DNA from 3 places in the Lysinibacillus sp. RS11 genome. Region 3 is predicted to be linked to each of the others. Evidence: riboswitches for the same ligand, from Rfam matches in the RefSeq annotation. Region 3 holds a riboswitch; each other region holds the start of a gene.

Region 1 (7,633 bases), 810 kb from region 3:
CTGCGATGGCTACTACAATATCCCCTTTTTGAAAGGAAACTGAGCCATGAGTAGTTAAAATTGTAATGCCAATCATTGTGCAAACGATCGCAAAGCTAACTGCTTTTGAAGGTAATTTTTTTTCAATAAAACTGCTGAAAATAGGTACTAAGACAACTGTTAAACTTAAAATAAATCCAGCATTGGATACAGAAGTTGTTTCTAGTCCGATTAAGCTAAGAGCGAACACAATAAATAACAGAAACCCTTGAATAGCTGCATACTTTAATGTTTTTGCATCGACCTTAATTATTCGTTTATAAAAGATAATACCTGCTGCCAAAAATGCGATGATACAACGCAATGCCACCACATTATAAACTGCCATTGTTTCAAGTCCCATTACCATAAAGGTATAAGATAATCCCCAAAACATTGTCACAATAACCATCAATAAATTTGCTTTCCCCTGAATCCCCATTGTGCTCACCTACAATCTGTGTACTAAAACAGTTTTCATTCTAAAAATTACTATATATCTTGTATTGTGATTAGTAAAACGAATGTTTATAATGATTAGTATTAAAAAAATTCATGTATATAGAGGGACAGACAATGAGTTTAGTGAAATATGAGATTTTGAATAAAGTGGCTGAGGTAGCAAGCTTTACAAAAGCAGCAGATGCTTTAGGTTTAACTCAATCCGCTGTAAGCCATGCTGTTTCGAGTTTAGAAAAGGAGTTCGGCTTTGCACTCATTCATAGAAGCCGCGCGGGTGTCACGTTAACGAGCGAAGGGGATACAATGTTAAGAGCAATGAGACATGTCCTTGATGCAGAGGAATTACTACAACAGGAAGCTGCACACATACTTGGTGTTACTCGTGGAAAAGTGCGAATTGGCGTTATTTCAAGTATTTCCTCAAACTGGATGCCTGAAATTGTTCGTATTATGGACAATCAATTTCCTGGCATACAAGTCGAATTGCGAGAGGGAGACTATTATGAAATTGAACAATGGCTTCTGAGTGGGGAGGTTGATGCTGGATTTTTAAATGGTCAAAAGTCTGGGCAATTTCAATATATCGAACTCCAGCAGGATCCATTGTTGTGTATTGTCTCCGATAAAAGTCTACTTTATGATAAAACAGAAATTGATATAGTGGAACTAGAAGACATGCCATTTATCATGACTTCTTATAAAGGGACAAATGATGTAAAAGTACTTTTAGAGCAATATCACGTAAAGCCAAATATTCGTTTTGAACTATCAGAAGAGGTAGGGATAATTTCGATGATATCTCACCAGCTTGGCATTAGTATTTTACCGAAATTAGTTACGAATAACTTGCCTACTACGATAAAAGCTATACCTTTAAAACAAGGTGGCTATCGTACAATTGGAATAGCGATGAAACACCAGGCATCACCAGTGACTAAAAAATTTGCGGAAATATTAAAAACCTGGTTGAAAGAACAAAATATGGAATAATTTTAGCTCATCACCGAAAGTTGTACCCAGTCGGAACGGAAATCAACTACATGTTATGGTGATGATCCAAAAATTTTGAGCTAACTTATAGAGAAGAGCAATATGCCCTATAAAAACAACATTGAAGCTTAACATAGCATTACGTTAAAATAGTATTTGTATATTTATCTTCATTCAACAGATGTTTTTTGTAGCGGAAGCAGAGCGTCAGCTACACATGTTTTCTGCGAGAAAGCGAAGCGTCAGCGGCAATTATGCCAGGCGAAATTGATTAGAAAAAGGTGAGTGTATGGGGACATTACGAGGTAAGACCGTACTCATTACAAGTGGGGGAACGCTTGAAAAATGGGATCGTGTGCGAGGGCATACGAATTTATCAAAAGGCTCGATGGGCTGTTATTTAGCTGAGGCGGCACTAGCGGCTGGAGCTAACGTCTTATATTTGCATGGTTATTTCGCACAACTTCCGACAAACAAAGATAAAATGCGTACCATTCGATTTGAAGGTATAGAGGATTTAGGCGAGAAAGTTCGACACGCTGTTCAACAAGAACAGGTGGATATCGTTATTATGGCGGCAGCTGGTTCAGATTGGCTCATTGACAAAGTATATGACCAATCCGGAAATTTAATGGAGGAAGCAGGTAAAATGCCATCTGACGAGCCACCTATCATTCACTTTAAAAAGGCACCTAAAGTATTAGGTCAGATAAAAGAGTGGCAACCGAATGTTACTTTAGTGGGCTTTAAGCTCGAGGCAACAGATGATGAGGAATTTTTACTATCCCGCGCACGTCTACGGATGGAATCGGCTAACGCTCAGTTTATGGTAGCAAATAGCTCGCAGTCATTATATGGTGGAGATGAGCCACATTGGATTGTACCGGCTAAAGGCGAACCAACAAAGGTAATGGGCAAGCAACAAACAGCGAAAGCATTAATAGATTTTTTACAAAATACGTAAAGTGAAAACTGTGTAGAGAAAAAGTGATCTGCACAGTTTTTTTGTTTTGTTTAAATTACTATTTAGTGAATATTTAAAAAGTAGTTGTATGCGTTAGGTTTGTGAAAATGCATTTCATTCTGTAATAAGTGAATGGTGGGAGTAATACTGCCTTTTAATACCGAATAAAATAACTTGTGTATGTTTAGCTTCAAGGAAAATAAACGTCTTCACTAAAATATTCGAACTTTACGTAATCCTTTTTACTTAATTACAAAGTATTCAACTAGGATTTGTAATGTTTATGTTGACAATAGTTTTTCTGAATTATAGAATTATTCCCAAGAAACATAATACTCTTATCAAGAGAGGTGGAGGGACTTGGCCCTATGAAGCCTCGGCAACCAATAGTGTAGGTGCCAAATCCAACAGGGCTATCTGAGAGATAAGGGGGCTATAAATCAATTTGATGCGTTGGCCTCTTATGTACAAAAAGTATGTAAAAAGAAGGGGTGTATCGGATGACTCAACAGGCAAAGATCGATGACAAAAAGCTAGAGGCAATTGCAAAGGCCATTCAGAATTTAGAATATGGAGAAGTGAACATTACGATTCAAGACGGTGTCATTGTTCAGATTAACAGACTCGAAAAGCAGAGATTTCCACAGAAAAAGTAAATAATAGGATGATAGTTGGCTAGATATTTGAAAGTCACAAAGAAAGCAGGGATTATTTTCTTTGCTTATTTGTGGCTTTTTTTTAGAAGTTAGCCAAAGGTGCTGGATTTAGAGGTTCTGCTGTGCTGGATTTCCGTTAAAATTGAACAATCTTCTTTTAAGACATTGACGTTAATAGCGTTTCAGAATATGGCTCAATCTTCTTACAAAAAACAGGATGGATCACGATGAACCAGCCTGTTTTCGGATGTAGTCAATTCTAATTGCTTATGAAGATAGTATCTTAGCTATAAAAACTTTTAGGGATTTCCCCAATATGTCTACGATGATAGAGTAGGGGCTCCTTTTGTGCATGATCAATTGCTAGGACCTGGCCAATAAATATCGTATGGTCTCCTGCATCGATTTGTCGAAAGGTTGTGCATTGTAAAGTGGCCACAGTATCGTGTAAAATCGGTAGACCGTGAACGGAAGTTGACCACTGTGCCTGAGCAAAACGATCTGGGATTTTACTTGAGAATAGTGTACATAAATGTTCTTGATTGCTCGCTAAAATATTCACAGCGAACTTTTCAGCTGCTGTAAAATATGGATGAAGCTGTGATTTTTTGTCGAGCGACCATAAAATAAGCAGTGGATCTATGGAAACTGACGCAAAGGAATTGACAGTTAAGCCAATAGGTTCATCAGCGTCATTACAAGCTGTGACAACCGTAACGCCTGTTGGATAATTACCCAATGCTAGTTTAAAAGCAGCTACTTTGTCTGTCATTCTAATCACCTCTTGTTATTTTATGTGAATATAACATCGATTTACCTAAAATGAAAAACTTTTTTCTTTGATGCTCAGCAAATAGTAATTTCCTTACTGAGCATCTTGAAATAGTTAGCATAAAATATAGCAACTTCTTAACAAATTGAATATTCTTAATTTTATTTTAAACCAACAAAACTAACAGGTAAAGTATATAATAGTGGGAGAAAAAAGGGGGGTAGTCATGACTTTATATTTTGACCATCTAGTTCATCAAGTTCCATCACCAGACAATGCAAAGGTTTTTTTAAACAAACGTAATATCCATACAGTTAACGGCGGTCAACACACAATGTGGGGGACATATAATGCGCTAAGCTACTTTGGATTAAACTATATTGAGCAAATAGCAATTTATGATCGTCATTTATTTGAAAATGCAGCGAAATTGCCTTATTCCCTACACTATACGTTTAAGCGGGCGCAGGAGCATTATGGATTTTCACGAATTGCATTACGTACAAAAAATATTGAAGAAGAGGGACAACGTTTGCGTGCACTTGGTTTTGAGGTGTATGGTCCTGATGCTTGCAGTCGAACAAGACCAGATGGCTCCGTCGTAGAATGGAAGCTATTGCATTTTGGGAAGTCAGGGCAGGCAATTGATTTTCCTTTTTTAATCGAGTGGGCTGCTGATGATGAGGACCGTTTTGCACAATTACAGGCAAGTGGAGCAATCCATCCAAAACAATCGATCACAATGGAATCGGTGCAATTTTATGTAAAGGATGTGCGAGCTACCGTGAAATTATGGCAGGAGGTATTGCAATTACCAGAGCCTGAGCAACATTCACAGTATATGTCCTTGCGCTTTCCGAATATTCGTTTAGATTTTTATGAAAAAGATGCTGCAACAGCGATGACACTTGGTCATTTAAGTGAGGGACCATTTGGGGTGACGCTTCAAGATCCTCATAAAATGAAAGAAACATTAGTATTTCCAGGAGCTTTTTATTGGATTAATCGTTGAAGTAGAAGTCAATAGATAACAAAACATCCAACATTAAAAAAGGAGCTGTTCAACAATCGAACAGCTCCTTTACGCTTATAATTTCACAACATTTGACGCCTGTGGTCCACGATTTCCTTCCACTACATCAAATGTTACCTTTTGACCTTCATCAAGTGTACGGAAGCCTTCCTCTTGGATCCCCGTAAAATGTACAAATACATCTTCTCCATCATCACATTCAATAAAGCCATAACCTTTTTCATTGTTGAACCACTTTACGATTCCTTGCTGCATAAGCATTCGCCTCCATTGCGCTTGAATGTAAAACCCATCAATCAAGTCGTGATATAATTGAGAAAATGTGAAAAAATGCATTTTCACTTAGAACATACATGAATTGAGCAAAGTTGTCAATTGATTGTCGAAATGCTTGTATAACTAATTATGATTTCTTGTACAATAAAGTCTATAATGGAATTTAACAACATAGAAAGTAGGTATGCCATATGACAACGAAAAATCAACCGTTAACAGATTTAGAAATTGCTAGTCAGGCGGTTATGAAGCCTATTACTGAAATTGCAAAAGCAGCAGGTATTTCAGAGGATGCACTTGAACAGTATGGTCGCTACAAAGCGAAAATTGATCCTTCAAAAATAACAGCACGTGGTGATGATGCGAAGGTTGTTTTAGTAACAGCCATTAGCCCAACTCCAGCAGGTGAAGGGAAATCAACTGTAACTGTCGGACTTGCTGATGCACTTCATCAATGTAATAAAAATGTTGTTGTAGCTTTACGTGAGCCGTCACTCGGTCCTGTAATGGGTGTAAAAGGTGGCGCAACTGGTGGTGGATATGCACAAGTTGTACCAATGGAAGATATTAATTTGCATTTCACTGGAGATCTTCATGCAATTACGACGGCGAATAATGCATTATCAGCCTTTATTGATAATCATATCCACCAAGGAAATGCTTTAAACATTGACCCTCGTCGTATCATTTGGAAGCGTGTAATGGATTTAAATGATCGTGCTCTTCGTAAAGTAGTTGTAGGTCTCGGTGGTCCTGTGCAAGGGATGCCACGCGAGGACGGCTTTGACATTACCGTTGCATCAGAAATAATGGCAGTCTTTTGTTTAGCGACAAGCATGGATGATTTACGTGAACGTATAGCAAACATTGTGTTCGGTTATACATTTGATCGTGAGCCTGTATTCGTACGTGATCTTCAAGTAGAAGGGGCATTAACATTATTATTAAAAGATGCCTTTAAACCAAATTTAGTACAAACACTTGAAGGGACGCCTGCTATTATTCACGGTGGACCATTTGCCAATATCGCACACGGCTGTAACTCCATAATGGCGACACAAACGGCTCGTAAGCTAGCGGATATCGTTGTGACAGAAGCGGGCTTTGGTTCAGATTTAGGTGCTGAAAAATTTATGAACATTAAAGCTCGCAAAGCAGGCTTTAAACCTAGTGCAGTTGTGATCGTCGCAACAATTCGTGCGTTAAAAATGCATGGCGGTGTAGCGAAAACAGCACTAGTTGGCGAAAATGTAGATGCACTTTTACAAGGAATTGAAAACCTAGAGAAGCACGTTGAAACAGTTCGTACATTTGGGGTTGAACCAATTATCGCGTTAAATCGCTTTATTACAGATACAGAGGCTGAACTTGAAGCGGTATTAAACTGGTGTCAAGAGAAACATGTACGTATTGCTCGAACAAATGTCTGGGAAGAAGGCGGAAAAGGTGGCCTAGCCCTAGCAGAACAGGTGCTAACTGTACTTGAGGAAGAAAATAATTTCTTACCATTATATGAAGTAACAGAATCCATTGAAGAAAAGGTACGTACGATCGTGCAAAAAGTGTATGGTGGGAAAGATGTTCAATTTACCGACCAAGCGAAAAAGCAAATCGCTCAAATCGAAAAATTCGGCTGGGACTCTATGCCGATTTGTATGGCCAAAACGCAATATTCGTTATCTGACCAACCAAGTTTACTTGGTCGTCCAGAAGGATTTACAATCACAATCCGTGAAGTCATTCCAAAACTAGGTGCCGGCTTCTTAGTTTGCTTAACTGGTGACATTATGACGATGCCAGGTTTACCAAAAGCACCAGCAGCATTGCGTATGGATGTTGATCATGAAGGACATGCGGTAGGATTGTTCTAAATAGAGTTTGAATTTATCATTAATTAATAGAAGATATTGAAAATAAATGTACGAAAGCTGCTCTTTTTATCTGAGAAAGGGCAGCTTTTAGCTTATTTTAGCAGAATTCTCCCACTGAAACACATTATTTTGAAGAAATTTCACTTTTGCACTAGACATTTACGATTTTGCATTATATAATAAATGTAATAAAATCGTTTACAAAGAAAACAATGAATTCACATATTACAAAGAGTAATCGTGTTTTATTAGATGCTTTTTGTAATATGTGAATTTTTTTTCTTGTAAAAATGATATTTATTTAATACAATTAATGGAGGTCATTAAAATGACACAAGGTACAGTAAAATGGTTTAACTCAGAAAAAGGTTTTGGATTCATCGAAGTAGAAGGCGGAAACGACGTATTCGCTCACTTCTCAGCTATCCAAGGTGACGGCTTCAAAACACTTGAAGAAGGTCAAAAAGTTGAATTCTCGGTAGAAGAAGGCCCACGTGGACCACAAGCTACAAACATCGTAAAACTTTAATTTTAATGATGTACCCATAATAAAGAGGCATCCTTATATGAGGATGCCTCTTTTATAGTGTC
Region 2 (7,633 bases), 1.4 Mb from region 3:
CCATCTATCCGAAAAAATAGGATAGATGGCCATTTGTCGTGTACGGAAAATGTATGCTTTTTTTTATTTTGGGCTTTCAGAGATCCCTCTTAGAGATATTAGGAAGCACTAAATAATGTCACAAATAGAAGTTCTGCCTCGTGAAAACTAGATATTTAGATTCATCTATACACCTGTTTATCGGACTTACTAAATTTATTAATAAGAAGTTGAATAATCCCTCCTAAAAAGCCAAATATAAGTATACCTGTCAATGTTACATTAGCTTTAAATACACTATCTTGGATATGGATATAAACAATATCTTGGCCAAAAAACTTAGGTTGAAAATTAAAAGTCTCTACTTTAGATAACACAATAGCGATAGTTCCTAAAAATGTAAGTGAAGAGTAAGTAATAATACTTAATAGAATTGCAACAATAATTTTATATGATTTTTTCATTTACTTCTCCTAACTTCCTCTAATTTTTTTAAATTGTAATTAATAATATTTCCATCAGGAGCGAATGGGAAGATGTTGTAAATACTTAAAATAGATAAAAACATTGTAACTCCCCAAAAATTATTAGAATATAAACTATAAAAGACAAAACTAAATATAAATGGATTAATTGTCCCAAAACATGCTATTAAAATATTTGCCCATGGATTTGGGAAGGTTTTATTAATAACCTCTACACTAGTCAATGTTAATTTTAACTTGAAATTAAAAATCCCTCTTCTATATACAATATTGAATAATATAATCATCAATATATGTCCTAATTCATGTAACAATATAACTGTGATTATAGATTTAAACATAAACATAACAAACTGAAAAACTTCTAAAATACCAGGGCTGGGTGTTAATACATTCATTTAGTTATTGGTCCTTTTAAAAATTTCTTTTTCAAAACTAATACACAAACAAATGGAATTATTATTCCATATAAAAAATTAATTAGCGAGAAAGGAAGATTGAAATTAAAAATAATTAGTTCAATAATGCCATAACAAAATATAAATACTAAAATCAAAAACAATCTATTAAATTCTTGAACAGGCCATACAAATCCAATAGTTATGGCTAAAATTGTAATAGAAATTATTCTTATATATTGAAATGAGGTTAATAAATCAACATTAACATCGGTAATAATAGTTGAAACCCCTAAAGCAAATATAAGATAAATAAAGATATTGGTAACGGAATATAAAAGAAATCTACCAAATAAATAAATATATCCATTCCAATTCATTGAATATATTAGAAATTTAGTTTTAAAAAATTCTGATCCCAAAGATATTAGAACAATTATCATAGCTTCAATCATTCCAAATTGGAAAACTAAATTATATATTGAAATAAAATTCTCGAAATTTAACACTTTGTATGAGGCAACTATTATCAAACCTAAAAAAATAACTATAAAAAATTGTTCTATATACAGGTTTGTCCGATACAATCTTAACAATTCAAGTTTAATTTGTATTAATAATTGTGGATCATTTCTCCATTTGGAAATATTTACTGATTTATATTTGATAAAGCCATCTTCTAATTTTTCTTTAAATAAATTACCTAAATAAATTGAAGATAATCTATTTAACCCCCAAAAGTTTAAAGACATATATATTATTAGCAGTAATAATGAAACGATATAATTAACAAAACCCGAATTTAAATATAAACTCAGTAAACTAAAATAATTTCCCGAAAACAAATTAATAGCTATCAAAACAAAAGAAAAAATAATAAATAAAATAGTTAAAATTGAATTTCTAAAATTATTATTTAGTCTCACAGCTATAAGATAAGAAGCTATCCACACATTTAAAATGAGAAGAAACAAAAGAGGTAATGATAACCACATTAAAAACATACAAAACATTATAAAGAAAGTTATTTCATAAAAGAAAATAATAACTAAAAATACAGGTATCATAACGAAACAATAAAAAAGCAATGAAAAAATAAAAACATAATAATAATTAGCTAAAATTATTTCCAATGAGGGCATAGACAAAGAACTAAAAAAATGTTTATATCTAGAGGTAAGAAGTTTGTTTCTGGTAAAAAATACAAATATAATTGAAATAAAACTAAAAGTGCCTATACTCATAATTCCAGCTCTATAAAGTACATCATTAATAGATTGATTAGAAGGATTAGCGCCTTTTATAGTTAATAAAATATATAGAGCATAGATAGAAATTACGCTTAATAGCACTAATAACCCAATCATTTTATTACGGATAAAAGTAGAAATTAAATTTTCCCTAAGCTGTTTCCCATCGAGTTTCCTAGCTATGCTTAACCATTTCATTCTCTATAAGCTCCTCAATAAAATTATAATAATCATTATTGATTTTTTTATAAATATCTTCTAAATTACAAGTTCTATATTCTTTCAATAAATTATCACTTTTATCCTGAAGAATAATTTTCCCGTTTCTTATAATAGTCACATTATTCATCAAATTTTCAGCGAATCGCAAATCATGTGTAGAGATTAGAATTCCCGTACCTAGATCTCTTAACTTTAAAATAATCTGTTTCAAAATTATTATCATATCTGGATCTAATCCATTGGTAGGCTCATCAATTATTAAATACTTTGGTTTACATAAAATTTGTCCTATAATTTGAACTTTTTTTCTATTTCCATGAGATAACGTACTTATCAATTGTTTAGTATATTTACTAATATCAAATACATTTATTAAAAAGTCCAAAAAATCAGGCGAATCGATATCATTACTGATTGTAACTAATTGGAAATATTCGACTGGAGTTAGATAATCAAATAAAACATCTTCATCTGGTATAAACCTAATGTCAGATTTGAATTTTTCATAACTATTATAATTTTGAAAATTAATTTCAATATTATCTAATTTTATATTGCCTAAATCCAAATGAACTAATCCCAATAAAGAACGAATTATTGTGGTTTTACCAGAGCCATTATGACCTAACAATAATGTAATTTCCCCTGGAAATACAGAAAGGGAAACATCCTCTATAGAAAAATCAGGATATTTTTTTTGTATTATATTAATTTCAATCATATAAGTCACCTTCTATAAGAGTAGAAGTAGAATAGAATACTATTTTACTTCTGAATATTTATTTAAATATTTAACCGCATTGAACTCTAAATGCAAATCCTAAAAATTCGAATTCGCCTGTAAACTTAGCGCCATAAACGATACAAGCAGCATAAAAAGCGGCTAGTACTAAAATAACAATAGCAACTATGATCCAAAAATAAGCATTACGTTGTTCAGTTTTTGAAACCACCATCCCGTTTGTAAATGGTAGCACAAAGAAATTAATGAATGCTGGTAAAAACATGTTTTGCATTACTATCCCTCCTTCCTACATTACCTTTTCCCCGGGTATGTAAATAACTTACCATTAGCTATAAAAGTTTCAAAATCAACTTTTGTTGAAAATTGAACGAAAATTGATAAAAAAAAGAAAACTCAAAGCTGAATATCGTTGAACTGCTCGAATACGTTGTTCAGCACTTATTTTGCTATAAAAAACCCCCGTAAAAGTTAGATTTATGTTTAACTTTTACGGGGCAGTTCAGTTTCAAAATCAACTTTTGTGAATAATTGAACAAAAATTGATAAAAGTTAGAAAACTTTTTCGCTTTCTAAAATGTGAATTTTATAATTACAATAAAGCGCTGTTCCTAGACAACTTAGGATGTTTTTCACAATTAACACGTCAAGTATTCAGGAGTGCACAAAGGTGGGGAATGGATTTTGAAGTATTGCAGAATGGACAGGTTGTTAGTAGAGTTAATAGAGAGTGGTTCACTTTGTGAATAGCTACAAAGTAGAAATTTAATGAAGAGATGAAGTAAGTGATTATTGCACATGGGGTGAAATCAGATTAAGTTGTAGATTCATCGGCATCCTTTAACAAGTAGAAGAGGGAGGTTGAACAATGATCCAGTTGCATATTGAAAGTAAGAAGAAACCTGAAATTTATCGAAAGCTATTGCTTAGAGGTAAGACCAAGTAAAATATTTGATTCTAAAGAGTTAAGCCCGATACTTCAACCACTAGCAAAAAATGTCGGGGTGGAGCTTGTAGAAAGTGAACTTCCTTGCATCCGAGAAGTGAGAGAATTTATGAAAAACATGTCAATGGATTTATTTAAAGAATAGTGAATAACCTGACCACATATTTCTATGACTTTAGAACAATTACACGTGTACGTATTTAAAAAGCTCAATAGGAATGATCATATATACCCTACCTATAACCCCATAAAAAAATCCAATCGTTTTGATTAATCTTTTTTTCAAAACAATTGGATTTTTTGAATTTAAGTTCAAATTTCTTAAAAGCAACCCCCATCACTTTAAAGTGATAAAGATCAGGCTTTCTTTTGTGCCGGGTATCCAATAAGGATAGCGATGATTCCGCAAATTCCTATCAAGATCGGATAGAAAGAGTATTGTAGCATGCTCACTGGCGATATTCCAGCTACGCTTGCGGCTGCCAGGAATTGGGCTCCGTATGGCAGAAGACCTTGGACCGTACAGGAGAAAATATCTAATATACTTGCGGACTTTCTCGGCTCAATATCATACTGTTCAGCAATATTTTTAGCAAGCGGACCAGCAATTAAAATAGCAATCGTATTATTGGCCGTAGATAAATTAGTTAGACCCACAAGGCTGGCAATCCCAAATTCAGCACCCTTTTTCGATTTAATTCTTCGTGTCGCAAGGTGAAGTAGAAAGTCAATTCCTCCGTTAAACTTAATAACCTCCACCATTCCAGCTATTAATATTGCAAGAAATGCCATTTCATACATGCCTGCCATTCCTTCGCCAATCGTTTGCATAAGGCTCATTAAATGATAGCTGCCATCCGCTAAGCCAACAGCCCCGGCGAGAACAATACCAAATGCGAGAACAAAGAAAACATTCATTCCAGCTAACGCTAAAATAATAACTAAAACATAGGGAACAATTTTTATCCAACTATAGCTTAAATGCTCCACTTGTGCGGTTTCACCCATTGTGATAACCCCTAAAATAATGCTCGTTACAATAGCTGCCGGCAACACAATCCAAAAATTCACCTTAAATTTATCCTTCATTTGTGCGCCTTGTGAACGAACGGCAGTAATTGTTGTATCTGAAATAATGGATAAATTATCGCCAAACATCGAACCGCCAACAATCGCTGCCATTACTAAAGCCATGGAAAGTTCGATATGCTCGCTTATCCCAACTCCGATCGGCGCCAGTGCAACAATCGTTCCCACCGATGTACCCATTGACAGGGAGATAAAGCAGGCAATGATGAACAAGCCTACGACAAGCAGGTTTGGCGGAATGACCGATAAAGCAAAGTTAACAGTGGAATCCACTGCCCCCATGCCTTTTGCTACCGCTGAAAAGGCTCCAGCCAAGAGAAAAATAACAACCATCAGCATGACATTTAAATTTCCTGCGCCTTTGCAGAAAATATCAACCTTTCGCGAAAACGATTCTTTTCGATTCATCGCCAGAGCCACAGCGCCCGAAATGGAAATGGCTACAATGACAGGAAAGGCATAAAAATCACCTGTAATAATCCCTGAACCAATAAATAAAACTAAAAAAACAACAAATGGGATCAGCGCCCATGGATTCTCTTTCTTCATTGTTCTACCTCCAAAAATTAAAAATGGATACATCCTTGTCCATTTTTTTCTAAAAAAAGACCTCTCCTTGAAATAACAAGAAGAGGTCTTATATTTATAAAACACTCCTCTTATCTATCAAGCCATTGCTTGCTGGATTTGGCACAGTAACTTAATCACAAAGTTCCGCTGCCGAGATCTCATAGGGCCAGTCCCTCCATCTCTCTTGATAAGAAGAAAAAATATATTATTTTTTTGCACAATAATGAAATACTATAATAAAACATCTATAATTGCAACCTGTTTTTAATTAAATACTATTTCATAGAACATAAAAACGTTTTTTCAAGAAAGAAAATCCGCTTTAAGGCGACCACGGTAAAAAAGAGAGGGGCGATTTATGAAGTGCTAAATTAAGATGTTAAAAATGTTGGTGTAATCTTAGAACCATCTATCACGACGATAGGGAATTAGATTGTTAAAACAGGAGAATTACAAAGATGTAGGTGCATTTGCAGAAATTGAAGGTATAGAAAATGTGAAGCAAAAGATAGTAATCATCTATTGTAAAGAGACATATTTATAAAGCTCAATAGTAATCGTAGAGACGACCAGACTAATTTAGTTTCTTTTAACAAAAAAAGACACGATAAAAAGAATAGAACCTACCAAAAAACCAATGAATTGATCTAATAATAATTCATCTCGAAGAAACCATCTGAAAATAAAAATGCCTCCAAACATTAGCATAGCTAAAAATCCGATCTATTTTATTCCATTATGTAGCATCTTCTCACTCCCTAGTTTGAAATAACCGTCATACCTATTGCAGTAAGAACAGCCATAACAAATGCTCCCACTATAATCCATTGAGGCATATCTTTTTTTTCGTCTCTCGTCACAAAATATTCAGTAACGCTAACAACCAAAAATAATACTAAAGCGGGTATAGTCAAAATATTAATTGTAAGCTCTTTTCCTGTTACGAGCATTAAAGAAACGAATAACATTCCATATGCTAATGCTACATAAAATCCATTACTCCATTGACCTCCGGATTCATTCAACTTTTTCTTATTTGTAGTCATTGTCGATATTTAATCCTCCTCGTAATGGCGCTTGTCGTATTAATGAAACTTTGGCGTTTTATTACGAATGAAGATTGGCGGATTTATTTAATATCAATACGCGTGGTTATCTGATTTACTAAATTTATTAATAAGAAGTTGAATAACACCTCCTAAAAGACCAAATAGTAGTACACCCGTCCATGTTACATTAGCTTTAAATACACGATCCTGAATATGAACATAAACAATATCTTGACCAAAAAACGTAGGTTGAAAATTAAAAAACTCTACATTAGATAACACAATAGCAATAGTTCCTAAAAATGTAATTGAAGTAAAAGTGAAAATACTCAAAAGAATAGCAACGATCATTTTATACGATTTGTTCATCTTTTCCTCCTACTCTTTTTCCGTGAATTTGGAAAGGTATTTTAATAACTTCTACACTGGTGAATATAAAATTTCCCTACTATTAGTACCATATCATTGGCTGTAAAAGTTTAAAAATCAATTTTTGTTAGTAATTAAACAAAAATTGAGAAAAGTCGGAGAGTTAATCTTGACTTTCTAAAATGTGAACCTTGTAATTACAATACGTAGCTGTTGCTAGCACAACCTTAGGGTGTTTTGTACAATTAATGCGACAGATATTGAGATGTGTAGCAATTGGTTGGGATGAAGTTTGAAGTGTTGCAGAATGGAGAGATTGCCAGTAAAGTGAATAAAGAGTGATTCGCATATGGAATAGCTACAAAGTTGAAATCAATAAAGAGATCGCGCAAGAGATGAATACATTTGTATATGAGTGAAGGTTATGCCGAACTCATCAGAATAGCTATAACAAGTAGAGGTAGGAGGTAAAACAATGATCCAGTTGCATATTGAAAGTAAGAAAAAACCGGAGATTTATCGAAAGTTATTGTT
Region 3 (7,633 bases):
ACAATTTACAATCATTACCCTTCTTTTTACAGTTGGTACAGCCATATTAATTATCCCTTCAAGTGTAACAAGTGCAGCAAAGCAAGATGCATGGATCGCAACAATCATCGGTGTCGGTTTAAGTTTTCTCTTAGTGAAGCTACTTGTTACTTTAGGAAATCAGACTCCCACACTTACATTTACAGAGGCGAATGAAAAAATACTAGGTCGTTTTTTTGGAAAACTGACCGCAATTGGCTTTATCCTTCTTAGCTTTTTTGCTGCAGGCGAATTATTATATTTTATTGGGACTTTTATGTCTACAGAAGTGATGCCAGAGACGCCTTCTATGGCTTTTTCATTGCTATTTGGCATTATCATCATTTATGCTGCATACCAAGGAATCGAAGTCTTTGCGCGTTTAGCAGAAATACTTTTTCCGGTGTTTATCTTGGTTTTTATAATTTTTGTAGTTTGTATATCACCATTAATCAATTTTGAAAATGTACAGCCCATTTTGGAAACTTCAAAAAAATCATTATTTATAAGTGTTATTCGATTTATGAGTATTTGTTCATTCCCCCTTGTCGTGCTATTAATACTGTTCCCTTCCGCTGTCAATGTTCATAAATCAGCACAAAAAGGATTTTATATTGGCACAGCTATTGGAGGCATTGTTTTAATTATCATCGTCACACTATGTATCCTTGTCCTAGGTCCAGAACTTACCTCTAATCGGACATTTCCTAGCTATGCATTAGCGCAAAGAGTTTCAATTGGGAATTTTTTACAGCGTGTTGAAGTGATTATGGCAGCCATGTGGATCTTATCTATTTTTATTAAAACGTTTATGTATTTTTATGCCTCCGTTATCGGCATAGCGCAAATATGTGAAATCAAAGATCATCGTCCGCTCATTGTGCCAATCGGAATGACTATTATTGGCCTTTCGCAAATTATTCATCCTAATATCGTTCATTCAAATATTTATAATAAAGAAATTTTTCCTTTGTTTTCTGGTACTATTGCAATTTTGTTACCGATTATTCTACTAATCGCCGCGAAAATTCGCAATATTAATGGTAGTCAAGGGAATGAAAATGTTACAAACTGTAATTGTTGTCCACAGAATGCAAGTGGTAGTAATAACGGTAATACTTCTAATAACGCTAGTAATAACAACTGCCAAAATGCTGTACAGAATGGAAGTAATTGCAATTGCGGTAATGCTTCTAATAATGCTAGCAATAGCAACAGCCAAAATACTTCTACTAATGCAAGCAATAGCAACAGCCAAAATGCTTCTAATAACGCAAGCAATAGCAACAGCCAAAATGCTTCTACTAATGCAAACAATAACAACAGCCAAAATGCTTCTACTAATGCAAACAATAACAACAGCCAAAATGCTTCTACTAATGCAAACAATAGCAACAGCCAAAATGCTTCTAATAACGCAAGCAATAGCAACAGCCAAAATGCTGTACAGAATGGAAGTAATTGCAATTGCGGTAATGCTTCTAATAATGCAAGTGATAACAATAGTCTAAATTCTACTGCTAATGCGAGTAATCATAACAATCAAAATGCCACTACTAATGCTAGTAATAAGAACAGCCAAAATTCTACTACTAATGCTAGTAATTACAACAGCCAAAATGCTTCTAATAATGCTAGTAATAGTAACAGTCAAAATGCGACTACTAATGCAAGTAATAACAACAGCCAAAATACTTCTACTAACGCAAGCAATAGCAACAGCCAAAATGCTTCTAATAACGCAAGCAATAGCAACAACCAAAATGCTGTACAGAATGGAAGTAATTGCAATTGCGGTAATGCTTCTAATAACACAAGCAATAGCAACAGCCAAAATGCTTCTAATAACGCAAGTAATAGCAACAGCCAAAATGCTGTACAGAATGGAAGTAATTGCAATTGCGGTAATGTTTCTAATAACGCTAGCAATAGCAACAGCCAAAATGCTTCTACTAATGCTAGTAATAGTAACAGCCAAAATACTGCAAAGAACAAAAGTAATACAAACAGTCTAAATGATTCAATCAATGAAAATCCGTCAGAAAATTAACAACATATTAGAATAAAAAAAGATGACCATGAAATGATCAAGGTCATCTTTTTACTTTACATTTGCCATCGAGAGTTTACAGAACCCATGAACTAAATATGATATTCAAGTTCATCAACGAAATCCCATTCATATGGTGTTTCTTGGTAAACGTAATAGTTCAACCAGTTTGAAAATAATAAATGAGTATGAGCACGCCACGTATTAATCGGTTCATTTAATGGATCATCACTTGGGAAGTAATTCACTGGAACCTCAATATCCAATCCTTTTGCGACATCACGACTATATTCATCTGCTAATGTAGTCGCATCATATTCAAGATGTCCTGTAATCATAATGTTTTTATTATCCTTTGATTGCACAATAAAGACACCAGCATCTTCTGAGTAAGATAGTAATCGTAAATCAGGATGGTTGCGTACTTCGTCAATAGAAACAGAAGTATATCGTGAATGTGGAGCCGTAAATAAATCACTGAAGCCACGTACTAAGTCCACTGTTAAATCCGTAATGACATGGGAATAAACTCCTGAACATTTAGCGGGAAGCTCAATTTTGCCGATACCGTAATGATGGTATAACGCTGCTTGTGCACCCCAACATATATGAAGGACCGATGTCACGTTTTCCTTGGACCAATCCATAATTTCTGCAATTTCCTGCCAATAGTTCACGTCCTCAAAAGCCATTTTTTCAACTGGCGCACCCGTAATAATCATGCCATCATAGCGACGATGGCGAATTTGATGAAAGGTCGTGTAAAATAGCTGTAAATGTGATTTGCTCACATTTTTCGATTCATGTGTGGCTGTGTTTAAAAATGTAATATTAACTTGTAGCGGTGTATTACCGAGTAATCGCAGTAATTGTAGCTCCGTTTTTTCTTTTTCTGGCATCAAATTTAAAATTAATATATTTAACGGACGGATTTGTTGAGTTTTCGCTCTATCCTCTTCCATGACGAAGATTTTTTCCTCACGTAAATGTTCTCCAGCTGGTAAATTTTTTGGAATATTAATTGGCATCTTGCATTCCCCTCTCTTGAATTTCTCTACATATAAAAAATTTTATTAGTCGATCTAAATTAAAAAAATCCCCCTCATTCCATTTGAGATAGAATGAGAGGGATTTTAACCACGTTCACTCTTATCTCTCAAAGGACAAATCCTTTGCTGGAATTAGCACCTTTCTAACATTTGTTAGAGGTTGCTGAAGCGTCATCGGGCCAAATCCCTCAGCTTCTCTTGATAAGATTATTTAATTAAAAAGAATTGTAACATGAACAATTAAGAATATCAATAATACATAGAATATTTTGTTATTAGCATGCATGTTCTTCTCTAAATTGATGAACACTAATCTTGATGTAAATCATGTTGACGCTATGAAATATTATGGTAAACAAGCCGTAATTATGTTACCATATATCTTTAGTAATAGAGAGGAACGTGAAAAGTTTGATTAAAATTGAATTTCCAAAACCAGATTTAGTGATTCGCCAACGCGAACAAGATTTAAAGCCAGGTGATGTACCAATCACACCGTACCATGGTTTTATTGATTTCCATAAAATCACACGTGAAAAAGGTGGCATTTTCTTATTCTACAACGAAGAAAACGAGCTATTATTTGTAGGTAAAGCACGTAAAATTCGTCAACGTATTAAAAAGCATTTTGAGGACAATGTGTCACCGATGAAAAATCATCGTAATGAAATTTTCAAAATTGAAGTGTACGAAGTGGAAGATCCAATGGAACGTGAAATTTACGAGACATACGCGATTAATTCATTCCGTGCTAAATACAATGTCGATAAAGTATTTTATTAATCTTTAGCAAAAAAACCGAAATCTCCTTTAAGGGGTTTCGGTTTTTCTTTAGGTGTATTCTTCCTATAAACCTGTTATTACATGATTAAAATGTGTGGACTTACCGTTTATGTACACCACGTTAATTTCCTGTTTTAGGGTCTTTTGTAATTTTATAAACATTGTTGTTCAGCAACATCATCGGATGGATTCATTTCTTCGAATTTTATTTTTAATGTGTCTCCCTCTACCTCCAAATCAGCATGTGCCATTCCTTTCGAATAAAAATCAATGTAAAAAGTATCTTTTCCATCACTGATTAATTGGAGCTTATCATCGGAAATTATTTTCTTTCGCACTTCTGGAACAACAGCAATTTCACTAATACTAAATGCGGAAGTATTACATGCTCCTAAAATAGTTAAGGTCAACATGAATAAAATGATGATTTTTTTCACTATGTATCCCCGCCTTCTTATAACATCCATAATTATACTTATTTATTATATTTCAGGCTCATACCATAACGTATGGTTGATTGCTGTTCCGACTTATATACAAAACATACGTCTTTACAAATGAGGTAGTTTTATAAAAAAGATTGATCATTTGAGTTGTATCTATATAGTAAAATTTAAGCGGGTTATGAAGAAATCCAAAAAAATATATTGACAAAATAATTTTTTTCTGTAAAATGAAAAACAATTCAAAAATATTTGTATAGAACAAAGGCTATGAAAAGAAATAGTATCAATTATTTTTACGAACAGAAAGTTACCAGTTGATGAGAGGTGCATGTAAAACGATTGAGAATTCATCTTGGAGCTGTGTACCGAAAGGATCATTCTAAGTAGGCTACGCCGGCAAGCACCCGTAATCATGTGCGAGAGTATCGTCAAATGACCGTACTTCTTAAGGTAAGTAATGTGAATTGCTTATAAATTAAAGGTGGTAACACGAGTTGAATCGTCCTTTTGGTAAATCCAAAAGGGCGTTTTTTTTATTCCTTTTTTGAGCAAAGTATTTGAAAATCTAAACGTATGAGGAGTAAGACATTATGAAAGACAATCATCAAGATTCACAGCTAAAGCGCGGATTAAGTACTCGTCACATGCAATTAATTGCACTTGGCGGATCCATTGGGGTCGGTTTATTTTATGGTTCTAGTTCAACGATTCAAATGGCTGGGCCATCTATTTTACTTGCTTATTTAATTGGCGGATTAGTTATTTTCACAATTATGCGTGCATTAGGCGAAATGGCAGTAGAGGAACCTGTATCAGGCTCGTTCAGTACGTACGCGAATAAATATTTAGGACGCTTTGCTGGGTTCTTATCTGGTTGGACGTATTGGTTCATGTGGATTGTCGTTGGCATGGCAGAATTAACAGTAGTCGGTGTATACATTAACTACTGGTTCCCTGATATTCCACAATGGGTATCTGCCCTTGTAGTACTTATTATTATGACGCTTGTAAACTTAGCAAATGTAAAAGCTTACGGAGAATTCGAATTCTGGTTTGCGATGATTAAAGTTGTTGCGATTATCGGTATGATCGTTCTAGGATTAGCCATTATTTTCTTCGGTGTGGGCAACCACGGTGAAGCAATTGGCTTCGATAATTTATGGGCACACGGTGGCTTCATGCCAAACGGTTTCCATGGTATTTTAATGTCACTAGTATTAGTTATGTTCTCATTCGGTGGGGTTGAATTAGTTGGTATTTCTGCAGGAGAAGCAAAAAACCCTAGCAAGTCAATTCCTTCAGCTATTAACAACATCGTTTGGCGTATTTTAATTTTCTACATTGGTGCATTAGGCGTTATGATGGTTATTTATCCTTGGAACGAAGTTGGTTCAGAAGGTAGCCCGTTCGTTCAAATTTTCGATTACGTCGGCATCCCTGCTGCGGCTCACATTATTAACTTTGTTGTAATTACAGCAGCAATGTCTGCGTTTAATAGTGGTTTATACGGTTCAGGACGTATGCTACACAACTTATCGGTACAAAAAAATGCTCCAAAATATTTTAAAACAGTAAGCAAAAATGGTAGTCCGCGCAGAGGGATTTTATTTTCTTCAGCGGTGTTATTAATTGCGGTTGTCTTAAACTATGTAGTCCCTGAAAAAGTGTTCATCTATATTTCTGCTGTTGCGACTGTTGCAGTCATTACAAGCTGGATGATTATTTTATTAGCACAATTAAAATTTAGAAAGTCAAAAACGAAAGAGGAAGTAGCCGAACTGAAATTCAAAATTCCGCTTTATCCACTTTCTACGTATATTGCCATTGCATTCTTATTAATGGTTATTGTGTTAATGGCGTTTATTCCAGATATGCGTGTTGCTCTAACCGTCGCACCTGTTTGGTTTTTAATCTTATTTGTAGGATACAAAGTAATGGATGTTAAAAAGTAGTTTAATCATTTCATTTAACTGATACTTCTTTAACGAAGACCTATATTAAAAAGTCCTTTTGGTTAACTCGATTGGTTACATCTATCTCAAGATTAATATTTTTTATACACTAGTAAACGTTAATACGTTCCCAAATGAAAGTTTGGACATACACCAAAATGCCACGAATGTTGTGATATCAACGTTTCGTGGCTTTTCCTATGAACATTATTTATACAGCTTTTTATGAAAGAATAGCAAACACTGGATACATCAATATTTACACGTTTAGGGCTTACACGTTATTTCTAAACATTGTAAGTCTGTATTTTTCTGGCGCTACCCTTTTTGTAGTATTTTTTTGAAGACTTCTAATGTGGAAATGAATTTCCACGAGGAGAATGTAAAGTGCTTGTTAAGCAATCGGGCGCGATTGTTGAGCAACACCATGACGAAATGATCAAACTTTTAAAAAAACGAAACTAATATTTGCTGATAAGGAATCCATTTTGATCAAACTTTATTTCAAAGCAACAAATGTCATCCACAACTTTTGGCGATTAGCCATTTTTCACATAAAAATAAAAGAATCTGCGCACCATCTAAATAAATATCTCAGATGTCTTACAGATTCTTTTTTAATACCATTTTATTTACTCTACGAAAAAGGCTTTACGTTCTTTTGTAATCCATTCCTCAAGCCCCTTATCATCACGCTTTAACAAACGATTGACAAGGACGTCATGCCATATATAATCCTCTAATAAATAAATATGAACTGGATCATTTGTAATAAATGCCGTTTCTTGATTGGACGGTGAATGGCCGTAAATCATTTCCTGACCATCTACAGATAAGATAAACCAATGGGGCGTGGAAGCTTTCCTCGTATATTGCGTAATACGGTGCTGGTCAATGGAAGCTTCATTATCCTCCACATATAAGGTAATCCCATGAACAGGAATATGTTTTGCCACCTGATGAATGTCTTCCCGTAACGCATCGTACATATCTTCCCACATCGATAAAATAACCTTTTTTTTCGCTTTTTTGATTAATGATTGACAGTAATTGACGATTGCCTGTTTCCCTTTTAGCATGACAACCTTATGTTCCACTTCTTGCTCTTTCGTTTCTAATTTTTCTAATTGAGTACTAATCGACGTAAAACTCGATTGCCAACGTTGCTGAATTTGCTGTAAAAACACAGCGACAGGAATGGAAGAGTAAGTCGTTTGATCTGTAGTTTCTTCTTTCAGTACTAGCCCTTTTTCAACAAGTACACCAAGTATGTCATATATTCTAGCCCGTGGAATACCTGAGTTTTTGCTCACTTGATAGGCACTTACATGACTA

Evidence for each region. A riboswitch is a leader RNA that binds a small molecule or an ion and turns the genes downstream of it on or off. The one in region 3 is predicted to bind S-adenosylmethionine.
Region 1: linked by a shared signal. The riboswitch ahead of AB9L17_RS08395 (YezD family protein) and the one ahead of metA (homoserine O-acetyltransferase MetA) in region 3 are both predicted to bind S-adenosylmethionine.
Region 2: linked by a shared signal. The riboswitch ahead of AB9L17_RS20445 (Na+/H+ antiporter NhaC family protein) and the one ahead of metA (homoserine O-acetyltransferase MetA) in region 3 are both predicted to bind S-adenosylmethionine.

The regions. Positions count from the first base shown of each region.
Region 1 is NZ_CP168124.1:1,692,678-1,700,310, forward strand. Features, by position in the region: gene AB9L17_RS08380 (DMT family transporter) at 1-460, opposite strand, end outside; gene AB9L17_RS08385 (LysR family transcriptional regulator) at 595-1,470, shown strand; gene AB9L17_RS08390 (phosphopantothenoylcysteine decarboxylase) at 1,760-2,434, shown strand; SAM riboswitch class I at 2,770-2,865, shown strand; gene AB9L17_RS08395 (YezD family protein) at 2,935-3,090, shown strand; gene AB9L17_RS08400 (flavin reductase family protein) at 3,374-3,862, opposite strand; gene AB9L17_RS08405 (VOC family protein) at 4,089-4,874, shown strand; gene AB9L17_RS08410 (cold-shock protein) at 4,950-5,150, opposite strand; gene AB9L17_RS08415 (formate--tetrahydrofolate ligase) at 5,363-7,042, shown strand; gene AB9L17_RS08420 (cold-shock protein) at 7,371-7,571, shown strand.
Region 2 is NZ_CP168124.1:3,953,196-3,960,828, reverse strand. Features, by position in the region: gene AB9L17_RS20470 (hypothetical protein) at 162-443, opposite strand; gene AB9L17_RS20465 (hypothetical protein) at 440-862, opposite strand; gene AB9L17_RS20460 (hypothetical protein) at 859-2,310, opposite strand; gene AB9L17_RS20455 (ATP-binding cassette domain-containing protein) at 2,288-3,055, opposite strand; gene AB9L17_RS20450 (hypothetical protein) at 3,126-3,350, opposite strand; gene AB9L17_RS20445 (Na+/H+ antiporter NhaC family protein) at 4,380-5,660, opposite strand; SAM riboswitch class I at 5,768-5,875, opposite strand; gene AB9L17_RS20440 (hypothetical protein) at 6,440-6,727, opposite strand; gene AB9L17_RS20435 (hypothetical protein) at 6,821-7,099, opposite strand; gene AB9L17_RS20430 (DUF7309 domain-containing protein) at 7,575-7,633, shown strand, end outside.
Region 3 is NZ_CP168124.1:2,507,615-2,515,247, forward strand. Features, by position in the region: gene AB9L17_RS12755 (endospore germination permease) at 1-2,068, shown strand, start outside; gene metA (homoserine O-acetyltransferase MetA) at 2,161-3,096, opposite strand; SAM riboswitch class I at 3,215-3,325, opposite strand; gene AB9L17_RS12765 (nucleotide excision repair endonuclease) at 3,529-3,900, shown strand; gene AB9L17_RS12770 (hypothetical protein) at 4,053-4,337, opposite strand; T-box leader at 4,605-4,856, shown strand; gene AB9L17_RS12775 (amino acid permease) at 4,937-6,298, shown strand; gene AB9L17_RS12780 (TrmB family transcriptional regulator) at 6,931-7,633, opposite strand, start outside.